Linked DNA regions of Streptomyces liliifuscus. The protein of the gene in region 2 interacts with the protein of the main gene of each other region in a pairwise test. Links are inferred from orthologs where the notes say so. Each region holds a gene or a part of one and is shown on either strand. Other genes may lie near its edges.

Region 1 (11,346 bases), 4.3 Mb from region 2 along the record:
TCCTCGGCGGCACGCACCAGTGCCGTTCCGATGCCCCGCGAGCGGAGCGAAGCGGGCCAGACGAACAGTCCGTTGAGCTCGGGACAGCCGGGCTGGACCGCCCGCACCTCGGGAGCCTCGCATCCGGTCCAGCGGACCTCCGCGTGGCCGACGGGCAGTCCGTCGAGCCAGGGGATCAGATAGCTGCTGTCGCCCGCCTCCTGCCGCGCGAACCGAGCCCCGTGGCTCCCGTCCACGCTGTGCGAGGGCATGAACCGCTCCAGCACCGCGATGTCCTCGGCCCGGCAGACGACGATCCTCATCCGCCCGACCCTAGCGACACCGGGAAGCGGCACGGCCCCCGTTTCCCGGTAAGCGGGACAACAGGGGCCGTACTGAAGGGAGTTGCGTCAGCTCCAGCTGGCGTGCAGCGGCTTGCCCTCCGCGTAGCCCGCCGCGCTCTGGATGCCGACGACGGCCCGCTCGGCGAACTCCTCCAGGGAGTTGGCACCGGCGTAGGTGCAGGAGGAGCGGACGCCCGCGATGATCGAGTCGATCAGGTCCTCGACGCCCGGCCGGGTCGGGTCGAGGAACATCCGGGAGGTCGAGATGCCCTCCTCGAACAGCGCCTTGCGGGCACGGTCGTACGCGGACTCCTCCGACGTGCGGTTGCGCACCGCGCGCGCGGACGCCATGCCGAACGACTCCTTGTAGGGGCGCCCGTTGGCGTCGTGCTGGAGGTCGCCCGGCGACTCGTACGTACCGGCGAACCAGGAACCGATCATGACGTTCGACGCGCCGGCGGCCAGCGCCATGGCGACGTCGCGAGGGTGGCGCACACCGCCGTCGGCCCACACGTGCTTGCCGAACTTCTTCGCCTCGGCGGCGCATTCGAGCACGGCCGAGAACTGCGGGCGGCCCACACCGGTCATCATGCGCGTGGTGCACATGGCGCCGGGTCCGACACCGACCTTGATGATGTCCGCGCCGGCCTCGATGAGGTCGCGTACGCCCTCGGCGGCGACGATGTTGCCCGCGACGATCGGCACCTGGGGGTCGAGCCCGCGGACCGCCTTGACCGCGGAGATCATCGACTCCTGGTGGCCGTGCGCGGTGTCCACGACGAGCGTGTCGACGCCGGCCGCGAGGAGCTGCTTGGCCTTGCCCGCGACATCGCCGTTGATACCGACGGCGGCCGCGATGCGCAGCCTGCCGTCCGCGTCGGTGGCCGGGGTGTAGAGCGTGGCGCGCAGGGCGCCCTTGCGGGTGAGGATGCCGGCGAGCCTGCCGTCCTTGTCCACGGCGGGCGCGTAACGGCGGTTCGCGTGGTCGAGCCTGTTGAACGCCTCGCCCGGCTCGATGTCCGCGTCGAGCAGCAGCAGGTCCCGGGACATGACCTCGGACAGCTGTGTGAAGCGGTCGACGCCGCTCAGGTCGGCGTCGGTGACCACGCCGACCGGCCTGCCCTCGCCGTCCACCACGACACCGGCGTTGTGCGCGCGCTTCGGCAGCAGGGACAGCGCGTCGGCGACCGTCTGGTGCGGGGCCAGCACGATCGGGGTGTCCAGCACGAGATGACGGCTCTTGACCCAGGAGACGACCTCGGTCACGACCTCGATCGGGATGTCCTGCGGAATGACGACGAGGCCGCCCCGGCGGGCCAGCGTCTCGGCCATCCGGCGGCCCGCGATGGCCGTCATGTTGGCCACCACCAGCGGAATCGTGGTCCCGCTGCCATCCGGCGAAGCCAGGTCGACGCCCTGCCGCGAACCGACCGCGGAGCGGCTCGGCACCATGAAGACGTCGTCGTACGTCAGGTCGTACGCGGGCTGGATGTCGTTGAGGAAACGCACGTGCTGCACATCCCAGTCGTTCAGAGGTGGCCCCCGAACAGGACAGCCCGAGGGAAGAGCACGTACCTCATTGTCCCATGTCGGTGGGTGAACACGCCCCGGGCCGATCGTCCAGGCTGGTCAGGGGGCTACTGGTGCGATCCTCCAAGCGCCAGCGCCACGGTGAGCGCCGGGGTGCCGTCCGTCGCCCGGGAGAACACGTCCCGCGCGATCTCCCACTCGTCGGGCCGCGCCTTCGCGTACGGCTGCCAGCCTGTGACGACGATGAGCAGCCCCTTCTCCACGGCGGGCGAGGGCCAGACGGAGGAGTCGCCGAGGCTGTCGGCGAGCGCGTCCCAGTTGCGCCCGAACCAGTCCGGCAGCTCCAGGGCGCTCACGCAGCGCTCCATGAGGCCCGCCTTGTCCGCGACGCCGTCGAGGTCGAGCGCGACCAGGTGGCGGCCCGCCACGTCGTGCGTCATCTCAGCACCGCCCTGAAGGAGTTGTAGTGATCATCGGTGTAGTAGACCTCGCCGCCCTGCCCCGTGACAATGCGCCGGGCCCCGCGGTCCCGCTCGCCGGGCGTCCGCACCGTGAACTCGCGGTAGTAGCCGCGCTCGTGCCGCGGCAGTTCACGCTCGAAGTTCCCGAACACCGAGCCGTCCTTGGCGTACGGGAAGGGGCCGCCCTCGTCGATGAGGGCGAGTGTCCGACGGGCCTCGGCGGGAAGCCGCGCCTCCTCGACCGTCCCCATGCCCGCGGCCCAGGAGGGGGCCGAGGCGCTCGTGGCCGACCCGGTGCCGGTACCGCTCCCTGTCGTGGTGTCCGACGACGAACAGCCGGTCGACAGCACCGCGACAAGACATGCGACCAGACAGAGGAACAGCCCCGGAAACAGACGGGGGACGGACCGGAGCAGCATGTCGCCGATGCTGCCACAGCCGTCCCCACGCGGCGCGTCGCCGAGCCGCCGTTCGGAGCGTTGCGGGCTCAGGGCCCGTCCGGGTCCGCCCGGTTCAGTGCCGGACGCGGTGCCGGACCCGCCGTCATCAGGTAGTCCGCGGCCGCCGTGTCCGTCACCAGGCTGGTGACGAGGCCGGAGCGCAGTACCGCGTCGATGGCGGCGGCCTTGCGCTGGCCGCCGGCGATCGCGACGACCTCGGGGATCCGCCGCAGCCGGTCGGCCTCGACGGTGATGCACCGCTCGCCCAGGTCCCGGCCGACGCGACGGCCCTCGGAGTCGAAGAGGTGCGCTGACATCTCGGCGGCCACACCGAGGGTGGCGTAGTGGGCGCGCTCCTCCTCGGTGAGCATGTCGTGCACCGTCGAGATGCCCGCCTCCCAGGAGCCGATCGACACACAGGCGACGGTGACCTTGTCGAAGTACTCGAAGGCGCGGGCGATCCCCGTCTGGCTGCGCAGCGCCGCCGCGGTGGCCACGTCCGGCAGCAGCATCGGCGCGTAGATGGGATGGGCGTCCCCGCCGGAGACCTGGGCGGCCCTGCGGACCGCCTCGACCGAGCCGCGCTCGGCCGTCCCGGCGTCGTAGACACCCGTCAACTGCACCACCGTGCACGGCGGCAGCCGGTCGAGCGCGGCCGCCATGTGGATGGTGGAACGGCCCCAGGCGAGGCCGAGCACATCGCCCTCGGCGACGAGTTCACCGAGCAGGTCGGCGGCGACCTCACCGAGGTTCTCCGGGTCGGGCGACTCCTCGGCCTCCGCCGGGGACTCGACGACGACGGCATGCCGCAGGCCGTAACGGGCGCGCAGCGCGTCCGAGCGCTCCGCGTCCAGCTCGGCGGGGACGCGGATCTCGATCCTCACGAGATCCCGTTCGAGAGCGGTTTCCAGGACCCGGGCCACCTTGAAGCGGCTGACGCCGAACTCCTCGGCGATCTGGATCTTGGACTTGCCCTCAAGGTAGAAACGGCGGGCCATGGCCGCCGCCTGCACCAGCTCAGCGGGTCCCATCCGCATGGCCGACCGGCCCGCCGACATACCCGACACGGCGATCTCCTCACTGCTGTTCACACTCTGGATTCGCCGTTCATCCTTGCAGATCCGGCGTACTTGATCAGCCCTGAGGGGCGGCGTTCACGTTCCCTTGGCTCAGTGGTCGCATGCCCATGCTGCCTGGGCCGTCGCCTCCTCCGCCTGCGTGCGCAATGCACGTACCGCCTGGGCGGGGTCGGCCGCCCCGTACACCGCCGAACCGGCGACGAAGACGTCGGCGCCCGCCTCGGCGCAGCGCTCGATGGTGGAGGCCGAGACCCCGCCGTCGACCTGCAGCCACAGCTCAAGACCGTGCTTGTTGATCAACTCGCGGGTGCGGCGGATCTTGGGCAGCATGATGTCGAGAAAGGCCTGGCCTCCGAAGCCGGGCTCGACGGTCATGATCAGCAACATGTCGAGCTCGGGGAGCAGATCCTCGTACGGCTCGATGGGAGTCGCGGGCCGCAGGGCCATGGAGGCCCGGGCGCCCTTGGCCCGGATCTCACGGGCGAGCCGCACGGGTGCGGCGGCCGCCTCGACATGGAAGGTGACGGAACCGGCACCCGCTTCTACGTACTGTGGCGCCCACCGATCGGCGTCCTCGATCATCAGATGGCAGTCCAGCGGCGTGTCCGTAGCACGCGCCAGAGACTCTACGACCGGCACACCTAGCGTGAGGTTCGGGACGAAATGGTTGTCCATCACGTCGACATGGAGCCAGTCAGCCCCTTCCACCGCCTTTGCCTCCTCGGCAAGGCGGGCGAAGTCGGCGGACAGGATGCTGGGGTTGATCTGCGCGGCCATGCGTTAAGCCTGCCATGCCCGGCGCCGGTTGTTCTCCCCGGTCGTCGAGGTCCCCGGGGTCCTCGACCCGAACCTGTCGGTATATACCAATCCTGCCGAGGGACTGCACCGGCCTCGTGGCCCGTGCCATCCTTGTCGGCCCACCAGCTCCACACGCGGCTACGGGGGTCGCCATGACGGACGCACAGGGGAAGCAGGGACGCGGGGTCGGCTGGCTGGTGTGCGGCCGACGCAGCAAATGGATCGTGGTGGGACTGTGGCTGGTGCTGCTGTTCCTGACGGCGCCCTTCGCCTCGAAACTCACCGACGCGCAGGACAACGACGCGGCGTCCTGGCTGCCGGGATCCGCCGAGTCCACCCAAGTCCTGGAGATTTCCGAGGACTTCAGGCCGGAACAGATCCCCGCGGTGGTCGTGTACGCCCGTGAGAGCGGCCTCACCGCCGAGGAACGGGCGGAGATCGCCGAGGACGCACGCCAGATCAAGGAGCTGCGCGCCCACGGCATCCTCGGCGCGGAGACCCGGGGCCCGGTCTTCGACCGGCAGAGCGATCCGCGTGCGGCCCAGATCCTCGTCCCCATCAGGATGGACGAGAAGGGCTGGGAGGAGATCTCGCCCGCCGTCGACTCGATCCGTGACGTGGTCGGCAAGGGCGGCGACGGGCTCGCCGTCCATGTGACGGGCCCTGGCGGTACGTCCGCGGACTTCTCCGAGGCCTTCGAGGGCATCGACTCCACGCTGCTGTTCTCGGCGATGGCCGTCGTCATCGTGATGCTGCTGCTGACCTATCGCAGTCCCACCCTGCTGCTGGTACCACTGCTCGGCGTGGTCGCCGCACTGTTCACCGCGCAGGCGGTGATCTACTTCCTCGCCGAGCACGCGGGCCTGACCGTCAACGGCCAGAGCGCGGGCATTCTCACCGTCCTCGTCTTCGGCGCGGGGACCGACTATGCCCTGCTCCTGGTGGCCCGCTACCGGGAGGAACTGCGCCGCCACGAGGACCGCCACGAGGCGATGGCGCTCGCCCTGCACCGGGCGGGCCCTGCGGTGCTCGCGTCCGGCGCGACCGTCGTGCTGAGCATGCTGGTGCTGCTCGCCGCCGAGATGAACTCGACGCGCGGCCTCGGCCCGGTCGCGGCCATCGGCGTCGCCGTGGCACTGGCCGCGATGATGACCCTCTTCCCGGCCCTGCTGGTGATCTTCGGCCGCTGGATCTTCTGGCCGGTGATCCCGCACTTCGGCTCCCCCGACCCGACCGAGCGCGGTGTCTGGGCGCGGATGGGCAACCGCATCACCCATCGCCCGCGGCTGATCTGGGGCGTCACGGCGGCGGCGCTCGCGCTGCTGTCGCTGGGCCTGATCCAGCTGCGCGCGGAGGGCATCAGCAACGCCGACGCCTTCACCGGCAAACCCGACTCGATCGTCGGCCAGGAGGTGTCCGCGCGCTACTTCCCCGCGGGCAGCGGCGATCCGCTCGTCATCGTCAGCAACCGCGCCCAGGCCGAGGAGGTCGGCCAGGCGGTCGCGGCCACCCGCGGTGTCGTACCGGAATCCCTGGGCCTGCCGCCGGGCACGAAACCCGAGTTCGAGGGCAAGGTCCTCTTCGAGGCCACCATGACCGCCCCCGCGGACAGCGAGGCCGCGAAACAGACCGTGGAGCGGGTACGGGACGCCGTGCACGAAGTACCCGACGCCGACGCCCAGGTGGGCGGCGGCACGGCCTCACTGCTCGACATGGACAAGGCGACGACGCACGACAACATCCTGATCATCCCGTTGGTGCTCATCGTGGTCCTGCTGATCCTGGGCGCCGTGCTCCGGGCCCTGGTCGCCCCACTGCTGCTGATCGGCACGGTGGTGCTGTCGTTCGCCGCCGCGCTGGGGATCAGTGCGCTCGCGTTCCGCCACATCTTCGACTACGCGGGCGAGTCGACGGACTTCCCGCTGTTCGTCTTCGTGTTCCTGGTCGCCCTGGGCATCGACTACAACATCTTCCTGACCACCCGCATCCGCGAGGAGGCAGCCCGCCAGGGCACCCGCAAGGGCGTGGTGACGGGCCTGGCCACCACCGGCGCGGTCATCACCTCGGCGGGCCTGGTCCTGGCGGGAACGTTCGCCGCCCTCGGCACGCTCCCCATGGTCGCCTTCGCCGAGATCGGCTTCGCGGTCGCGCTGGGCGTACTGCTCGACACGTTCATCGTGCGCTCGGTGCTCGTGCCGTCCCTGTTCCTGGACGTCGGCCCGAAGGTGTGGTGGCCGCACCGGCTGGCCCACGAGGACGGGGGCGCGGCGGGTCCGCCGCCGACGGCCGGAGCCGGGACCGGAGCGACGCCCACCGGGTCCGGGTCAGGATCTCCGGAACCGGCGCCGAAGCCAGGAGGCCCGCCGGCCCCGTCGGAGTAGACCGGCCTGTCGGTGTCAATGGCTCAAGGGACGAGCCCCGCCCTTCGCCTGGGCTCAGGCGGTCCGGCGGATCAGCGCCAGATACATGGCGTCCGTCCCGTGCAGATGCGGCCACAGCTGTACGTCGGGGCCGTCGCCCAGCGCCCGTACGCCCGGGAAGAGCGGGCGGGCGTCGAGGAGTTCGGCCGAGCCGCCGTACTGCTTGAGCACGTCGTCGACCACGACCCGGGTCTCCGCGAGGTGCGGTGAGCAGGTGGCGTACCCGACGACACCGCCGACCCGCACCGAGTCGAGCGCCGTACGCAGCAGTCCGCGCTGCAACGGCGCGAACCCGTCCAGGTCGTCGGGGCGCCGCCGCCAGCGGGCCTCGGGACGACGACGCAGGGCGCCAAGACCCGTGCAGGGCACGTCCATCAGTACGCGGTCGAACGTGCCCGCACGCCACGGCGGCCGTGTCCCGTCGGCGGCGATGACCTGGTAGGGCCCGGGGTTCCCGGCGAGCGCCTTGGCGACGAGGCCGGCCCGGTGCGGCTGCTTCTCGGAGGCGAGCAGCAGGGCCCCGCGCTCGGCGGCGAGTCCGGCGAGCATGGCCGCCTTGCCGCCGGGTCCGGCACAGCCGTCGAGCCATGCCTTGTCCGGTCCGTCGAGGGGCGCGTTGGCGAGGGCGAGCGCCACGAGCTGGCTGCCCTCGTCCTGCACGCCCGCACGCCCTTCGCGTACGGCGTCGATGGCGCCCGGCTCGCCGCCCTCGGACAGCCGCACGGCGTACGGCGACCAGCGCCCCGGCAGGGCGTTCTCGTCCCCGAGCGCGCCGAGGATCTCATCGGCGGTGGAGCGCCCCGGGCGGGCCACGAGGGTCACCTCGGGCCTCTCGTTGTCGGCTTCGAGGAGATCCTCGATCCCCGCGCGTCCGCCGCCCAGCGAGTCCCACAACGCCGAGACGACCCATCGTGGATGCGAGTGCACCACGGCGAGATGGTCCTCGGGGTCCTCGTCGTAGGGCGGCGCGACCAGCTCCAGCCAGCCGTCGAGATCGTGCTGCGCGATCTTCCGCAGCACGGCGTTGACGAACTTCGCCCGCCCGTCCCCGAGCACGACCCGCGCCAGCTCGACCGACGCGGACACGGCGGCGTGCGTCGGGATCCGCGTCCCGAGCAGCTGGTGCGCACCCAGGCTCAGCACGTCCAGCACCGGCGGGTCGACCTCGCGGAGCGGCCGGTCGACACACGCGGAGATGACTGCGTCGTACGTCCCCTGCCGCCTCAGCGTCCCGTACACCAGCTCCGTGGCCAGCGCCGCGTCCCGCCCGTCGAAGTCCCCCTTCTCCCGCGCCTTACGCAGCAGCGGCGGCAGCACGAGATTCGCGTACGCGTCCCTCTCGTCCACCGCCCGCAACGCATCGAAGGCAAGCATCCGCACGGGGTCCTTCTTGGGACGACGGTACGGCTTGCCCTGCTGCCGGGGCCGACGGGACTGCTCACTCACGTAAAAGGTGCTCCGGTTCGTGGAAGAGGTACGGGTCCAGCGTACGTCGCGGACACGCTCGCGCTCCTTTTCAGGGCACGCGTGCATGGATGGGGACGGACGGCTAGTTCTTCAGGGGCGCGGGCAACGGCGCACCTTTGGGGACGCGGGGAACTGCGCACCTTTGGGGGCGCGGGGAACTGCGCATCTTTTAGGGGCGCGGGGAACTGCGCGACCAGCCCCCACCGGGCCCGCGCACGACACCCCGGCCGTCCCTCACCCACACCGAGCCGACCGCCGGAAAGCACCCCTCAGCCCCCCACCTCCTCACCGGACCCGATCCGAACCCCCCGCGCCCAATCCGCCGCCCGCATCGGCTTCTTCCCCTGCGCCTGCACCCACAGCAACTCAACGGCACACGACCCGGTCCCCACGTACACATTGTTCTTGCCGACACCCAACGCCCCCGGAGCAAGATCCGTCCGCTCAGGAGCAAGCGCAACCTGGATCAACTTGAGCCGCTCCCCCCGGAACACGGTCCACGCCCCCGGCGCGGGCGTACACCCGCGTACGACCCGGTCGACGCGAAGCGCGGGCGCGGCCCAGTCCACGTGCGCGTCCTCGACGCTGATCTTCGGCGCCAGCGTGACGCCTTCCCCCGGCTGAGGCACAGCCTTCAGCGTGCCGTCCTCGATCCCGTCCATGGTCGCCGCAAGCAGCCCCGCTCCCGCGAAGGCGAGCCGCGTCAGCAGATCCCCGCTGGTGTCGGTGGGCCGCACCTCCTCGGTGACCGTCCCGTAGACGGGCCCGGAGTCGAGCCCCTCCTCGATGAGGAAGGTGGAGGCCCCGGTGATCTCGTCCCCGGCCATGACCGCGTGCTGCACGGGCGCCGCCCCACGCCACGCGGGCAGCAGCGAGAAGTGCAGATTGACCCAGCCCTGGGCGGGGATGTCGAGCGCGACCCGGGGCAGCAACGCACCGTAGGCGACCACGGGGCAGCAGTCCGGCGCGATCTCCCTCAGCCGCGCGAGAAACGCCTCGTCCCGCGGCTTCACCGGCTTGAGCACCTCGATGCCGGCCTCCTCCGCCCGCTGGGCGACAGGGCTCGCGACAAGCCTGCGCCCCCGCCCCGCCGGCGCGTCGGGCCGGGTGACGACGGCGGCCACCTCATGCCGCCCGGAGGCGATCAGGGCGTCCAGAGCGGGAACGGCGACCTCGGGGGTACCGGCGAAGACGAGCTTCATGGGTGGCAGTCGGCCTCTCGGGCGAGTTCATGACGGGCAGCACACCAGTCTATGGGGCGGCGTGGACCGTGCGACCGGTGCGGGCAGTTCGGGCGGGACCCGCTCATCGCCAAGGAAGGTGAAGGCCGAACAAGAAGGCCGAGGCGAGCGCACGCCCAGCCGCCGGGGGCGTACGCATATGCCCCCACGCCCCATAAGCGTGACCACTCACCCTCAAACGCGTTGGTCAAGAAAGAGTTGACCAAAACGGGCCGCACTCGCGGCCCGGTCCTTTTCAACGCCGGTTCGAGAGGCTTGTTCATGGCCGACCACGCAACCCACGACGCCCAGGCTCGGGCCAGCCTGCACTTGCTGGTGCGGGACATCGAGCGGGTCCGCCGGCAGGTGGACGCACTGCGCACGCTGACAGCCCAGCTGGGCAACGTCTACCGCCCGCGCCGCTCCGGCCCGTCCACGGGCTTCGTCGTCTACGGGCGGGCTCCCGCACCGACCGTCCGCCTCGCCCAGGAGCTGCGGGACAGCGTCGAGACCCTGGTCACCGCCGCCGTGGACTTCGACCGCTCTCTGGGCTTCTCGTGGGACGCGGTGGGCTCGGCACTGGGGGTCACCAAACAGGCGGTGCACCGCCGTTACGGCGCCCGCCGGGCCGCGGCCCAGGCCGCCGCCGAGGCCGAGCGCGCCACGGAACCGTCGGGTTCCTCCCGCACGGTCGCCGTCAACACCGGCCTTCCCACGGTCCCCGCGGCCCGTTCCATGCCGATCCCGATGCCCACCCAGCCGACATCGGGCAGCCCCACGCTCCGCGAGGACATCATCAGGCCGAGCGCCTTCCCGGGCCCGCGCAACGGCTGACCCCACACCCACCTGTCTGCCCCCGACCAGGCTCGGGGGCAGACCCATATGCCCGAACGAACACCCGCAGACACCCGACCGCCCTCACCGGACCCGAACCCGATCCCGAAGCCGATTCCGGCACGGCACGGCACGGCACGGCACGGCACGGCACGGCACGGCACGGCACGGCACGGCAACGGCAACGGCAACGGCAACGGCAACGGTCACCCGATATCCGGCGGGTCGACCCGAATCCGCACCACGTCACTCCCCCCGCCGCCCGCACTGCCACCGCTCCCCCCACGCGCCATCCGAGCCGCCTGAGCGTTCTTCAGCGCGGAGGCCAACGCGGCCCCCTTGCCCGGCGGCACCCTGATCAGCGCCCGCTCCCACGGCTCACCCACCGGTGGTGCCCCAGTCCGCCGTGGCCGCCCGGGATCCGCCGGAGCCACCGGCACGGGCCCCAACACCTCGGCCTCACGCGGCAGTTCGACGGCGGCCAGGAATCCGGCGAGCGCCTCCGCCGTCCCGGACACGGCAGCCATCCGCGACACGGGCGGGAAGCCCAGCTCGGCACGCTCGGCCAGCTCACGGACGGCGTGCCCCACCGGATCCCACCGCACCAGCGCCTGCACCGGCCGCAGCGTCGGCTCGGCGACGACCACCACGGTGCCGCCGTCCCGCTGCCCCCGCACGAGCGCCGCCGCCCCGATCCACCGCCGCAACGCGTCCTCGCCGGCCCGCAGATCGGGCCGCCCCAGCATCGCCCAGCCGTCGAGCAGCAGCGCGGCC
Region 2 (11,487 bases):
CAGTGCAAGCTGCGGAGCGGAGCCCGATTCGGAGAGTGGCCGAGTCGGGCCATGCCCGGCCCTCGCCGCCCACCGAACCGCCTCCCCCCACCCCTCCCGATACGGTCGAGGTGTGACGGAAACACCTGCCAAGCCCCCCGCCGGGGAACCTGCCCCGGAACTCTTCACCTGGGAGTTCGCGACCGACCCCTACCCGGCGTACGCCTGGCTCAGGGAGCACGCCCCCGTGCACCGGACGAAACTCCCCAGCGGAGTGGAGGCCTGGCTGGTCACCCGGTACGCGGATGCCAAGCAGGCCCTGGCCGACGGCCGGCTCAGCAAGAATCCCGCCCATCACGACGAGCCCGCGCACGCGAAGGGGAAGACCGGTATCCCCGGCGAGCGCAAGGCCGAGCTGATGACGCACCTCCTCAACATCGACCCGCCGGACCACACCAGGCTCCGGCGGCTCGTCAGCAAGGCGTTCACACCTCGGCGAGTGGCCGAATTCGCTCCCCGGGTGCAGGAGTTGACCGACCGGCTCATCGACGGGTTCGTGGAGAAGGGGGAGGCCGACCTCATTCACGAGTTCGCGTTTCCGCTCCCCATCTACGCCATCTGCGATCTGCTGGGCGTACCGAGCGAGGACCAGGACGACTTCCGGGACTGGGCCGGGATGATGATCCGGCACGGGGGAGGGCCGCGCGGGGGCGTGGCGCGGTCCGTGAAGAAGATGCGCGGCTATCTCGCCGAGCTCATCCACCGCAAGCGCGAGGAGCTGACAGAGGTGCCCGCCCCGGGCGAAGACCTCCTCTCCGGTCTCATCCGGGCCTCCGACCACGGCGAGCACCTCACCGAGAACGAGGCCGCCGCGATGGCCTTCATCCTCCTGTTCGCCGGGTTCGAGACGACGGTGAACCTGATCGGCAACGGCACGTACGCGCTCCTCACCCACCCCGAGCAGCGGAAGCAGCTCCAGGACTCCCTCGCGGCCGGCCGTACGGACCTTCTCGCGACCGGTGTCGAGGAACTGCTCCGCTACGACGGGCCCGTGGAACTGGCCACCTGGCGGTTCGCCACCGAACCGCTGAGCGTCGGCGGGCAGGACATCGCCGCCGGCGATCCCGTACTCGTCGTGCTCGCCGCCGCCGACCGCGACCCCGCCCGGTTCGCCGAGCCTGACACCCTTGACTTGTCCCGCCGTGACAACCAGCACCTCGGTTACGGCCACGGCATCCACTACTGCCTCGGCGCACCCCTCGCCCGGCTGGAGGGCCAGACCGCGCTGGCCACGCTCCTCACCCGCCTCCCGGATCTGCAACTCGCGGGAGATTCCGCCGATTTGCGATGGCGTGGAGGGCTCATCATGCGGGGATTGCGCACGCTTCCGGTGGAGTTCGCCCCTTCGGGGAAGGTCCGTACGGACTAGCAGACGGGTCGACGGAACATGAGACTCCGTCAAGTTTGTGATCTTCACGTTATCTGCGCTGCATCGACTTGTGACAAGAGTTCGACTGCCTATACGTTCACCCATCAATGCGGCCGGTCCCACCTGCCGCAGTAGTCACAAGCGCAGTCGTCGGGCTGTGCGCTGTGCGCAGTCCTTGCTGTCACGCGAAAGGCAACCGCATGCTCTCCGGGAACGGTCGTCACCGTCGCCCCCGTCAGGCTCCGGCTCTCCTCGTCGCGGCGGGCGTGACCGGGTCGGCCATCGCGATCCCTCTGCTCGGCGCGACCGGCGCGAGCGCCGCGAGCGGTACCACCTGGGACGCGGTCGCGGAGTGCGAGAGCGGCGGCTCCTGGAGCGCGAACTCCGGCAACGGGTACTACGGCGGCCTCCAGATGACCCAGGAGACCTGGGAGGACAACGGCGGCCTCGACTACGCGCCGAGCGCCGACCAGGCCAGTCGTTCGCAGCAGATAGCCGTCGCCGAGAAGATCCTCGCGGCCAAGGGCACGAGTGCCTGGGCGACCTGCGGTCTCGTCGCGGGTCTGACGCAGAACTCCGACTCGGCCGACGTCGACACGGGGGTCGCGGAGGAATCCTCCACCCCGCTGTCCGGCTTGGGTATGGGTGACAGCAGTGGGACGAAGTCCGACACGTCTGGTTCATCCAGTTCGTCCGACTCGTCCAGCGGCAGCGGCGACAGTGCCGATTCACAGGATTCCGACAGCTCGTCCACGGACGCCACCGCAAAGAGTGACGACCCGGACAAGTCGTCCCAGAACGGGGAGGCTTCGGCCGAGGGTTCGGGAACGGAAGACACCGGCTCGGGCCGTCACCGCGGCGGCAGTGCCGACGAAGGTGCCACCGACTCCCGCGCGGACGACTCCGCCGGCCGGCACGCCTCGCGCAGCGACAGCGAGTCGCGCGTCGCCGCCGAGGGCTCGTACACCGTGCGTTCCGGGGACAACCTCTCGGGGATCGCCGACTCCCTTGGTGTCGAGGGCGGATGGCGGGCGCTCTACGCCGAGAACAAGGAAGCCGTCGGCGACGACCCGGACTTCATCATCCCCGGTCAGAGCCTCGACGTGGAGGGCCTGCAGACGGCCGACAAGTAGCGGTCCGCGCGGTGTGCCATGTGGTCATCAAGGCGTCGAATCGGGCGAAAAACAGCGGTAGTTCGCGCCGAATGTCCGATTTGGTGAAAGTGAGACATGGATCTCAAGACCCTGATCGTCTTTGAAATTCGGCGGATCGCGTGTCTACGGTCGTGACCGCTCGCCACTGGTGAGCCCCGACGGTCGCAACGCCGAATCCTGCCAGCGGCCGTACGGGAACAGTCGTCGCGTCAAGCGCCGTAGGCAGGAGCGGGGGACCCAAGGTAAGTGCCGGACCCGGTCGTTGAGGCCAGGTACGGCTTGGGGTTAAGCCGCGTGACAGCAGTGTCGCGCGGCCGGGCAACTCACTCGGCCCGAACCCGACAGCTCACCTCGCAGGCGTCGGTGAGGGGATCACTTCATGCTGCTTTCGAGCAAGGGCAAGCACCGCCGCCCGTCCAAGGCCAGCCGTATCGCCACGCTGGCCGGCGTCACCACCGCCGCCGTCGCTGTCCCGCTGATGGGCGCCACGGGAGCCTCCGCCGCCACCGCTTCCGAGTGGGACGCCGTCGCCCAGTGCGAGTCCGGCGGCAACTGGTCGATCAACACCGGCAACGGCTACTACGGCGGCCTGCAGTTCTCGGCCTCCACCTGGGCCGCGTACGGCGGCTCGGCGTACGCCTCCACCGCCAACCAGGCCTCCAAGTCCGAGCAGATAGCCGTCGCCGAGAAGGTTCTCGCGGGCCAGGGCAAGGGTGCCTGGCCGAGCTGTGGCGTGGGCCTGTCCGGCGCCTCGACCGGTGGCGCCCCGGCTCCCTCGAACTCGGGCAACTCCGGCCAGGGCACCTCGCAGTCGCAGCCGCAGCAGAGCACCAAGTCCTCCGAGGAGCGCGCCTCGCGTTCCCAGGAGCGCTCGACCGCGAAGAAGACCGTCGAGACCCCGACCGGCAAGAAGGTCGAGAAGGGTGACGGCGAGTACAAGGTCGTCAAGGGTGACACCCTCAGCGAGATCGCCGAGAAGAAGAACGTCAAGGGCGGCTGGGAGAAGCTGTACAAGCTGAACGACGACATCGTCGACGACGCCGACTTCATCTTCCCGGGCCAGCAGCTGCACCTCAGCTGACACCCGTCGGCCGCGACCCCCACTTCGATCGTCCGGACGTCATGTCATCTCATGTGACGGCCGAGGCCCTGGCCGCTCAGCCTCGGCCGGATCTCCGGTCCATATTCGAATCGCGGCTGAACCACAGCGCCCTCACATCCGTGTCCCCCATAGTGGAGGCCTCGTGAGGGCCACCCCCGTCCCCCACGGGCTCCCCGCTCCGGTGCGTGTTCCCCCGTACGCACCGGGGCGGGGCTTTTTCGTTCCCGCGCTCGCCTCTTCGGCGTTCCCGCGCTTCCCTCTCGCTTTGTTCCGTTCGGAAACAATTTACTCTCGGTTCTGTCCAGGAGGCGGTCGAGGGCTGGCCGAACCCCGGCAGCCGGTTAGGCTCATGCCGCGGGGCCACCACAGGTCCGCACCCAACCGGGCCTCCGGCCCGGAACAGCTTGCGTCACATCCCAGAAGGAGATGCTCGTGCCGTCCATCGACGTCGTCGTAGCCCGGGAAATCCTGGACTCCCGAGGCAACCCCACGGTCGAGGTCGAGGTCGGCCTCGACGACGGCAGCACGGGTCGTGCCGCCGTTCCGTCCGGCGCCTCCACAGGTGCCTTCGAGGCTGTTGAGCTCCGTGACGGAGACCCCAACCGCTACCTCGGCAAGGGTGTCGAGAAGGCCGTCCTCGCCGTCATCGAGCAGCTCGGCCCGGAGCTCGTCGGCTACGACGCCACCGAGCAGCGCCTCATCGACCAGGCCATGATCGACCTGGACGCCACCGACAACAAGGGCTCGCTCGGCGCCAACGCCATCCTCGGCGTCTCCCTCGCCGTCGCCCACGCCGCGTCCGAGGCGTCCGACCTCCCCCTCTTCCGCTACCTGGGCGGACCGAACGCGCACCTGCTGCCGGTCCCGATGATGAACATCCTCAACGGTGGGTCGCACGCCGACTCCAACGTCGACATCCAGGAGTTCATGATCGCCCCGATCGGCGCGGAGTCCTTCTCCGAGGCCGTGCGCTGGGGCGCCGAGGTCTACCACACCCTCAAGAAGGTCCTGAAGAGCCGCGGCCTGTCCACCGGCCTCGGCGACGAGGGCGGCTTCGCCCCGAACCTCGGCTCCAACCGCGAGGCCCTGGACCTGATCCTCGACGCGATCAAGGAGGCCGGTTACATCCCCGGCCAGCAGGTCGCCCTCGCGCTCGACGTCGCCGCCTCCGAGTTCTACAAGGACGGCAAGTACCTCTTCGAGGGCAAGGAGCGCTCCGCCGCCGAGATGACGGAGTACTACGAGGAGCTCGTCGCGGCCTACCCGCTCGTCTCCATCGAGGACCCGCTGTACGAGGACGACTGGGCCGGCTGGAACGTCATCACCGAGAAGCTGGGCGACAAGGTCCAGATCGTCGGCGACGACCTCTTCGTCACCAACCCGGAGCGCCTCGCCCGCGGCATCGAGGAGGGCTCCGCCAACGCCCTGCTCGTCAAGGTCAACCAGATCGGCTCGCTGACCGAGACCCTGGACGCCGTCGAGATGGCCCAGCGCAACGGCTTCAAGTGCATGATGTCCCACCGCTCCGGCGAGACCGAGGACGTCACGATCGCCGACCTCGCCGTCGCGGTGAACTGCGGTCAGATCAAGACCGGCGCCCCGGCCCGCTCGGACCGCGTCGCCAAGTACAACCAGCTGCTGCGCATCGAGGAGATCCTCGACGACGCGGCGGTGTACGCGGGCCGTTCGGCCTTCCCGCGCTTCAAGGGCTGAGCACGGCCCTTCGGCCGGGGTGACAGCCCCGTCGTACGTACGTCCCCGTACTCGGTCCCGTACCGTGTGCGGGGACGTACGCACGTGAAGGGCCCGACGGGCTCGGTGTACTCGACGGGTTTGTACCGGGGAGGCGGGACAGATGGCCGTGAAGGACCGCGACCGGTTCTCCACCTCGACCAGGCTGCGGCTGCTCGGTGAGCAGACCGCCGCCCGTGTCTACCGCTCGCAGACCAAGCGGCAGGCCCGCCGCTCACGGCTGACCGGCCGGGCGGCACTCCTCGCCCTCGTCCTGTGCACGCTCGTGGTGGCCCTCGCCTATCCCATAAGGCAGTACGTCTCCCAGCGCGCCGAGGTCGCCGACCTCCAGCGCGAGCGGGAGGAGGCCCGCCTGAGGGTCGAGCAGCTGCGCGACCTCAAGGCGCGGTGGCAGGACGACGCGTACGCCGAGCAGCGCATCCGGGAGCGGCTCCACTACGTGATGCCGGGCGAGACCGGCTACATCGTGATCGACCCCGACGCGGCGAAGAAGACGCGTACGGATCAGACGGCGGCCGACCGGGCCTGGTACGCCAACGTCTGGGACGGCGTCGACAAGGCAGACGCCGCCGACAGGTGACCCGATCGGTCACCCGACAGGTGATCCAGCCGGTGATTCGCCGGTGATCCACTCAGAGAACTGACTAGAGAGACTTACCCACAGGCATGGAAACGCCCCCGCCGCCCACCCCCCGCACCGAGCCCACCGACGCGGACGTCGAGGCCTTCAAGCAGCAGCTCGGGCGGCCGCCGCGCGGGTTGCGCGCGATCGCGCACCGCTGTCCGTGCGGGCAGCCGGACGTGGTCGAGACGGCTCCTCGTCTTCCCGACGGGACTCCCTTCCCGACGACGTACTACCTGACGTGTCCCCGGGCGGCCTCCGCCATCGGGACGCTGGAGGCGAACGGCGTCATGAAGGAGATGACGGACCGGCTCGCCACGGATCCGGAGTTGGCGGCCGCGTACCGGGCGGCGCACGAGGACTACATCGCTCGGCGGGACTCCATCGAGGTGCTCGCGGGCTTTCCGAGCGCGGGCGGTATGCCGGACCGGGTGAAGTGCCTCCACGTCCTGGTCGCCCACTCCCTGGCCGCCGGGCCGGGGGTGAACCCCCTGGGCGACGAGGCCCTCGCGATGCTGCCGGAGTGGTGGCGCAAGGGGGCGTGCGTGGTGCCCACCGAGGTGTGATTTCGCCCCCGCCGCCCCTACCCATTCCCGTCCCTTACTCAGGGGCTCCGCCCCCGAACCCCCAAAAGACTGCGCAGTTCCCCGCGCCCCTAGGTACCTAGGGGCGCGGGGAACTGCGCGAGCAACCCACGACGGCCCGCAGCCAAAAACGAACCCCACGGGGTCTGGGGCGGAGCCCCAGGGGACGGGAATGGGTAGGGGCGGCGGGGGCGAGAGAATGCTCGGGCGCCCCCGGAGCCACGATCGCAACAGGAGACCACCACCAATGACTCGCGTCGCCGCCATCGACTGCGGTACCAACTCGATCCGCCTGCTCGTCGCGGACGCGGATCCCCGGACGGGCGAACTCGTGGACCTGGACCGACGGATGACGATCGTCCGGCTGGGCCAGGGCGTCGACCGAACGGGCCGCCTCGCCCCGGACGCCCTGGACCGAACCTTCGCGGCCTGCCGCGAATACGCCGCGATCGTCAAGGAACACGGCGCGGAACGCCTCCGCTTCGTGGCAACCTCCGCCTCCCGCGACGCGGAGAACCGCGACGAGTTCGTACGAGGAGTCCTGGACATCCTGGGCGTCGAGCCCGAGGTCATCTCAGGCGACCAGGAGGCGGAGTTCTCGTTCACGGGCGCCACCAAGGAGCTGACAGGTCGCGACGATCTGGCCAAGCCCTACCTGGTGGTGGACATCGGCGGCGGCTCCACGGAGTTCGTGGTGGGCGAGGACCACGTCCGCGCCGCCCGCTCGGTCGACATCGGCTGCGTACGGATGACGGAACGGCACCTCGTGCACGACGGCGTCGTCAGTGACCCGCCGACCTCGGAGCAGGTCGAGGCGATCCGCGCCGACATCGAGGCGGCCCTCGACCTCGCCGAGGAGTCCGTGCCGCTGCGCGAGGCCCGTACGCTCGTCGGGCTCGCCGGATCGGTGACCACGATCTCGGCGATCGCCCAGGACCTCCCGGAGTACGACTCCGAGGCCATCCACCACTCCCGGGTCTCCTACGGCCGGGTCCGCGAGATCACCGAGCGGCTGCTGTCCGCCACCCACGCCGAGCGTGCCGCGATCCCCTCGATGCACCCGGGCCGGGTCGACGTCATCGGCGCCGGCGCCCTCGTACTGCTCTCGATCATGGAGCGGATCGGGGCGGACGAGGTGGTCGTGAGCGAGCACGACATCCTCGACGGGATCGCGTGGTCCGTTGCCTAGAGCCGGCCTGGAGCCTCCCTCGACTGAGCAGGTCGGAGAACGTTTGAGCGCCCTGGAGGGCCTCTGAACGGTCTTGGAAACGGCCCTGGGAACACCTCGTCGGAAAACTTCGTGAAGTTCTTCACAAGAGAATCGGCCCTGTTGAGCGAGGTTTTCGTCCCTACGGGTCCCCCGGGGCCCCCGAGCGGCTCCGGAGCATGATCAACAGGGTGTTCCGCGAGTGCTGCGATCGTATGAAAAAGGGGGCCGGTTCGGAGGGGTCGAACGGCCGGAGCGGCAGCTCACGCGGCATTGACAACGGGCCGCACCAGGCGCTGGTTCCCCTGCCGGACCATGACCTCGCTCACGTGGGCCGCGCAGTGTAGCAGAGGGTGTGAAGAAGCTTGTGAAGGGGCGCACGAGCGACCCCCCTGGGGCAGGTGGATACTCGATGGCATGAGCACCACGGAGCGTCCCAGGATCCTCGTAGTAGGCGGTGGGTACGTAGGCCTGTACGCAGCTCGGCGCATTCTCAAGAAGATGCGCTATGGCGAGGCGACCGTCACGGTCGTCGACCCCCGGTCGTACATGACCTACCAGCCCTTCCTCCCCGAAGCCGCCGCCGGCAGCATTTCGCCTCGGCACGTCGTCGTCCCGCTGCGACGCGTGCTGCCCAAGGCGGAAGTTCTGACCGGCCGGGTCACGACCATCGACCAGGACCGCAAGGTCGCCACGATCGCCCCCCTCGTGGGCGAGGCGTACGAGCTGCCTTTCGACTACCTCGTCATCGCGATGGGCGCGGTCTCGCGCACCTTCCCGATCCCCGGCCTCGCCGAGCAGGGCATCGGTATGAAGGGCATCGAGGAGGCCATCGGCCTGCGCAACCACGTGCTCGAGCAGCTGGACAAGGCCGACTCCACGACGGATGAGGACGTGCGGCGCAAGGCGCTCACCTTCGTCTTCGTCGGTGGTGGCTTCGCCGGTGCCGAGACCATCGGTGAGGTCGAGGACATGGCCCGGGACGCGGCCAAGTACTACAACAACGTGTCGCGCGAGGACATGCGGTTCATCCTCGTCGACGCCGCGGACAAGATCCTTCCCGAGGTCGGTCCGAAGCTCGGCCAGTACGGCAAGGAGCACCTCGAAGGACGTGGGGTCGAGGTCTACCTCTCCACCTCCATGGACTCCTGCGTCGACGGCCACGTGGTGCTGAAGAACGGCCTCGAGGTCGACTCCAACACCATCGTGTGGACGGCCGGCGTCAAGCCCAACCCGGTGCTCTCCCGCTTCGGTCTGCCGCTGGGTCCCCGTGGTCACGTGGACACGCAGACCACGCTCCAGGTGCAGGGCACGGACTACATCTGGGCCGCCGGCGACAACGCCCAGGTGCCGGACCTCGTCGGCCGCAAGGCCGGCAACGAGAACGCCTGGTGCCCGCCGAACGCGCAGCACGCGCTGCGGCAGGCCCGGGTCCTCGGTGACAACGTGATCTCCGGTATGCGGGGCTTCCCGCAGAAGGAGTACAGCCACGCCAACAAGGGTGCGGTCGCCGGGCTCGGTCTGCACAAGGGCGTCGCGATGATCGTCATGGGCAAGATGAAGATCAAGCTCAAGGGTCGTCTTGCCTGGTACATGCACCGGGGGTACCACGGGCTGGCCATGCCGACGTGGAACCGGAAGATCCGGGTCTTCGCGGACTGGACTCTTGCGATGTTCCTGAAGCGTGAGGTTGTGTCGCTCGGGGCCATGGAGACTCCTCGTGAGGAGTTCTACGAGGCTGCGAAGCCGGCGCCTGCGGCTGCTGCCGCGAAGGCCGAGCCGGCGTCCGCGCCGTCCGCCGCCAAGACCGAGGAGAAGGCCAAGGCCTCCTGACCTCCGGTCACCTGCTTACCCCGAAGGGGGCCTCCCGCCATCCGTGGTGCGGGCGGCCCCCTTCGGCGTCTCTTCCTCGCCCCCGCCGCCCCTACCCATTCCCGTCCCTGACTCAGGGGCTCCGCCCCCGAACCCCCGTATCGCGCCACCGCGCTCGTCCTCAAACGCCGGACGGGCTGAGAGACGGGCGGGTTGGGGGATTGGCCTGAACGGCCTCGTCCTCAAACGCCGGACGGGCTGAGAGGTGGGCGGGCCGGGAGCTTTTAGGGGCGCGGGGAACTGCGCGATCAGCCACACGCGACCCGCACTCGATGTCAGGCAAGCAGCCCGCCCGACCGTCAGCCTCTCCGGCGTTTGAGGAGCGGGGGTTCGGGGGCGGAGCCCCTGAGTAGGGGCGGTCACGGCCGCAGAGTGCGTGTTGGCTGCATGCATTTTGCTCAGATGTAACGCTTTGGCGGGACTGCGCATCGGGCCCGTTGGTGTTTACGTGGTGTTGGAGTCTGTGGGATCCGTCGTCACGGAGGTGTGCGTCATGCAGGACGCGGCGCTGCGGCTGAAGGCGCTGATGGAGCAGTTGCTGGGAGCCCCGCTCCCGGTGCGCATTCGCGCCTGGGACGGCTCGGAGGCGGGCCCGCCCGAGAGCCCCGTACTCGTCGTACGGAACCGCCGGGCCCTGCGCCGACTGCTCTGGAAGCCTGGCGAACTGGGCATGGCCCGCGCCTGGGTGGCCGGAGACCTGACCGTGGACGGCGATCTGTACGCCGTCCTGGACGTCATGGCCGGGCTGGTGTGGGAGCGCGGCGAGGACGCCCGGACCCTGCGCGAGGCCCTGCGGGATCCCGAGGTGCGGGCCGCCGTGTGGGGGCTCGTGCGGATGGCGGGGCCGCCACTGCCCCCCGCCCCGCCCCGCGAGGAGGTACGCAGGCGCTCCCACCTGCACACCAAGCGCACCGACAGACGGGCGATCAGCCACCACTACGACGTCGGCAACGACTTCTACGAGATCGTCCTCGGACCGTCCATGGTCTACTCGTGCGCCTACTGGGACTCCCCGGACGGCACCCTGGAGGACGCCCAGCGCGACAAGCTCGGACTCGTCGCCCGCAAGCTCGGCCTGAAGCCGGGCATGCGCCTGCTCGACGTCGGCTGCGGCTGGGGTTCGATGGCCATCCACGCCGCCCGCGAGTACGGCGTGAGCGTCGTCGGCGTCACCCTGTCCCAGGAACAGGCCGCGTACGCCCGTAAGCGCGTCGCGGAAGAGGGGCTCACCGACCGGATCGAGATCCGCGTCCAGGACTACCGCGACGTCACCGACGGTCCGTACGACGCGATCTCCTCGATCGGCATGGCCGAGCATGTCGGCAGCGACCGCTATCTGGAGTACGCGCGGGATCTGTTCGCCCTTCTGAAACCGGGCGGGCGGCTCCTCAACCACCAGATCGGCCGTCGGCCGTGGCGCGACGAATCGGGGTACGAGATCGACGAGTTCATCGACGCGTACGTCTTCCCGGACGGCGAGCTCGCTCCGATCGGCGGGACCGTGGGCCAGTTGGAGGCGGCCGGGTTCGAGGTCCGTGACGTCGAGTCGATCCGCGAGCACTACGGGCTCACGCTGCGCCGCTGGGTCACCAACCTGGAGGCGCACTGGCCGGACGCGGTCCGGCTCACCAGCCCCGGCCGGGCCCGGGTCTGGCGGCTCTACATGGCCGCCTCCGCCCTTGCCTTCGAGCGGAACCGGATCGGGGTGAACCAGGTGCTGGCGGTGCGGACTCCCGAGTCGGGGGCGTCTGGGATGCCTCTTCGGGCTCGTACCTGGAATCGGGAG

The links.
Region 1: the proteins of eno (region 2) and rpe interact in binary tests that used the Escherichia coli proteins (3 or more experiments, as listed by UniProt). The link is inferred for Streptomyces liliifuscus from one-to-one orthologs.

What each region holds. Positions count from the first base shown.
Region 1 is NZ_CP066831.1:8,892,981-8,904,326, reverse strand. What follows is about bases 2,768-5,533. They hold rpe (ribulose-phosphate 3-epimerase), read right to left. Parts: upstream 4,611-5,533; coding sequence 3,924-4,610; downstream 2,768-3,923. Other genes in these bases: JEQ17_RS38430 (MMPL family transporter), read left to right, coding at 4,784-5,533; JEQ17_RS38440 (sugar-binding transcriptional regulator), read right to left, coding at 2,802-3,845. Outside these bases: JEQ17_RS38460 (GNAT family N-acetyltransferase), read right to left, coding at 1-302; JEQ17_RS38455 (GuaB1 family IMP dehydrogenase-related protein), read right to left, coding at 390-1,832; JEQ17_RS38450 (barstar family protein), read right to left, coding at 1,961-2,293; JEQ17_RS38445 (ribonuclease domain-containing protein), read right to left, coding at 2,290-2,733; more of JEQ17_RS38430, read left to right, coding at 5,534-7,012; JEQ17_RS38425 (RsmB/NOP family class I SAM-dependent RNA methyltransferase), read right to left, coding at 7,067-8,497; fmt (methionyl-tRNA formyltransferase), read right to left, coding at 8,788-9,720; JEQ17_RS38415 (hypothetical protein), read left to right, coding at 10,021-10,572; JEQ17_RS38410 (primosomal protein N'), read right to left, coding at 10,779-11,346. UniProt on the Escherichia coli protein: Catalyzes the reversible epimerization of D-ribulose 5-phosphate to D-xylulose 5-phosphate.
Region 2 is NZ_CP066831.1:4,566,194-4,577,680, reverse strand. The notes cover bases 3,330-6,236. They hold eno (phosphopyruvate hydratase), read left to right. Parts: upstream 3,330-4,096; coding sequence 4,097-5,377; downstream 5,378-6,236. Other genes in these bases: JEQ17_RS19275 (DUF501 domain-containing protein), read left to right, coding at 6,083-6,236; JEQ17_RS19280 (FtsB family cell division protein), read left to right, coding at 5,520-5,996; JEQ17_RS19290 (transglycosylase family protein), read left to right, coding at 3,330-3,643. Outside these bases: JEQ17_RS19300 (cytochrome P450 family protein), read left to right, coding at 113-1,408; JEQ17_RS19295 (LysM peptidoglycan-binding domain-containing protein), read left to right, coding at 1,609-2,541; more of JEQ17_RS19290, read left to right, coding at 2,942-3,329; more of JEQ17_RS19275, read left to right, coding at 6,237-6,604; JEQ17_RS19270 (Ppx/GppA phosphatase family protein), read left to right, coding at 6,870-7,811; JEQ17_RS19265 (NAD(P)/FAD-dependent oxidoreductase), read left to right, coding at 8,247-9,662; JEQ17_RS19260 (SAM-dependent methyltransferase), read left to right, coding at 10,195-11,487. UniProt on the Escherichia coli protein: Catalyzes the reversible conversion of 2-phosphoglycerate (2-PG) into phosphoenolpyruvate (PEP). It is essential for the degradation of carbohydrates via glycolysis.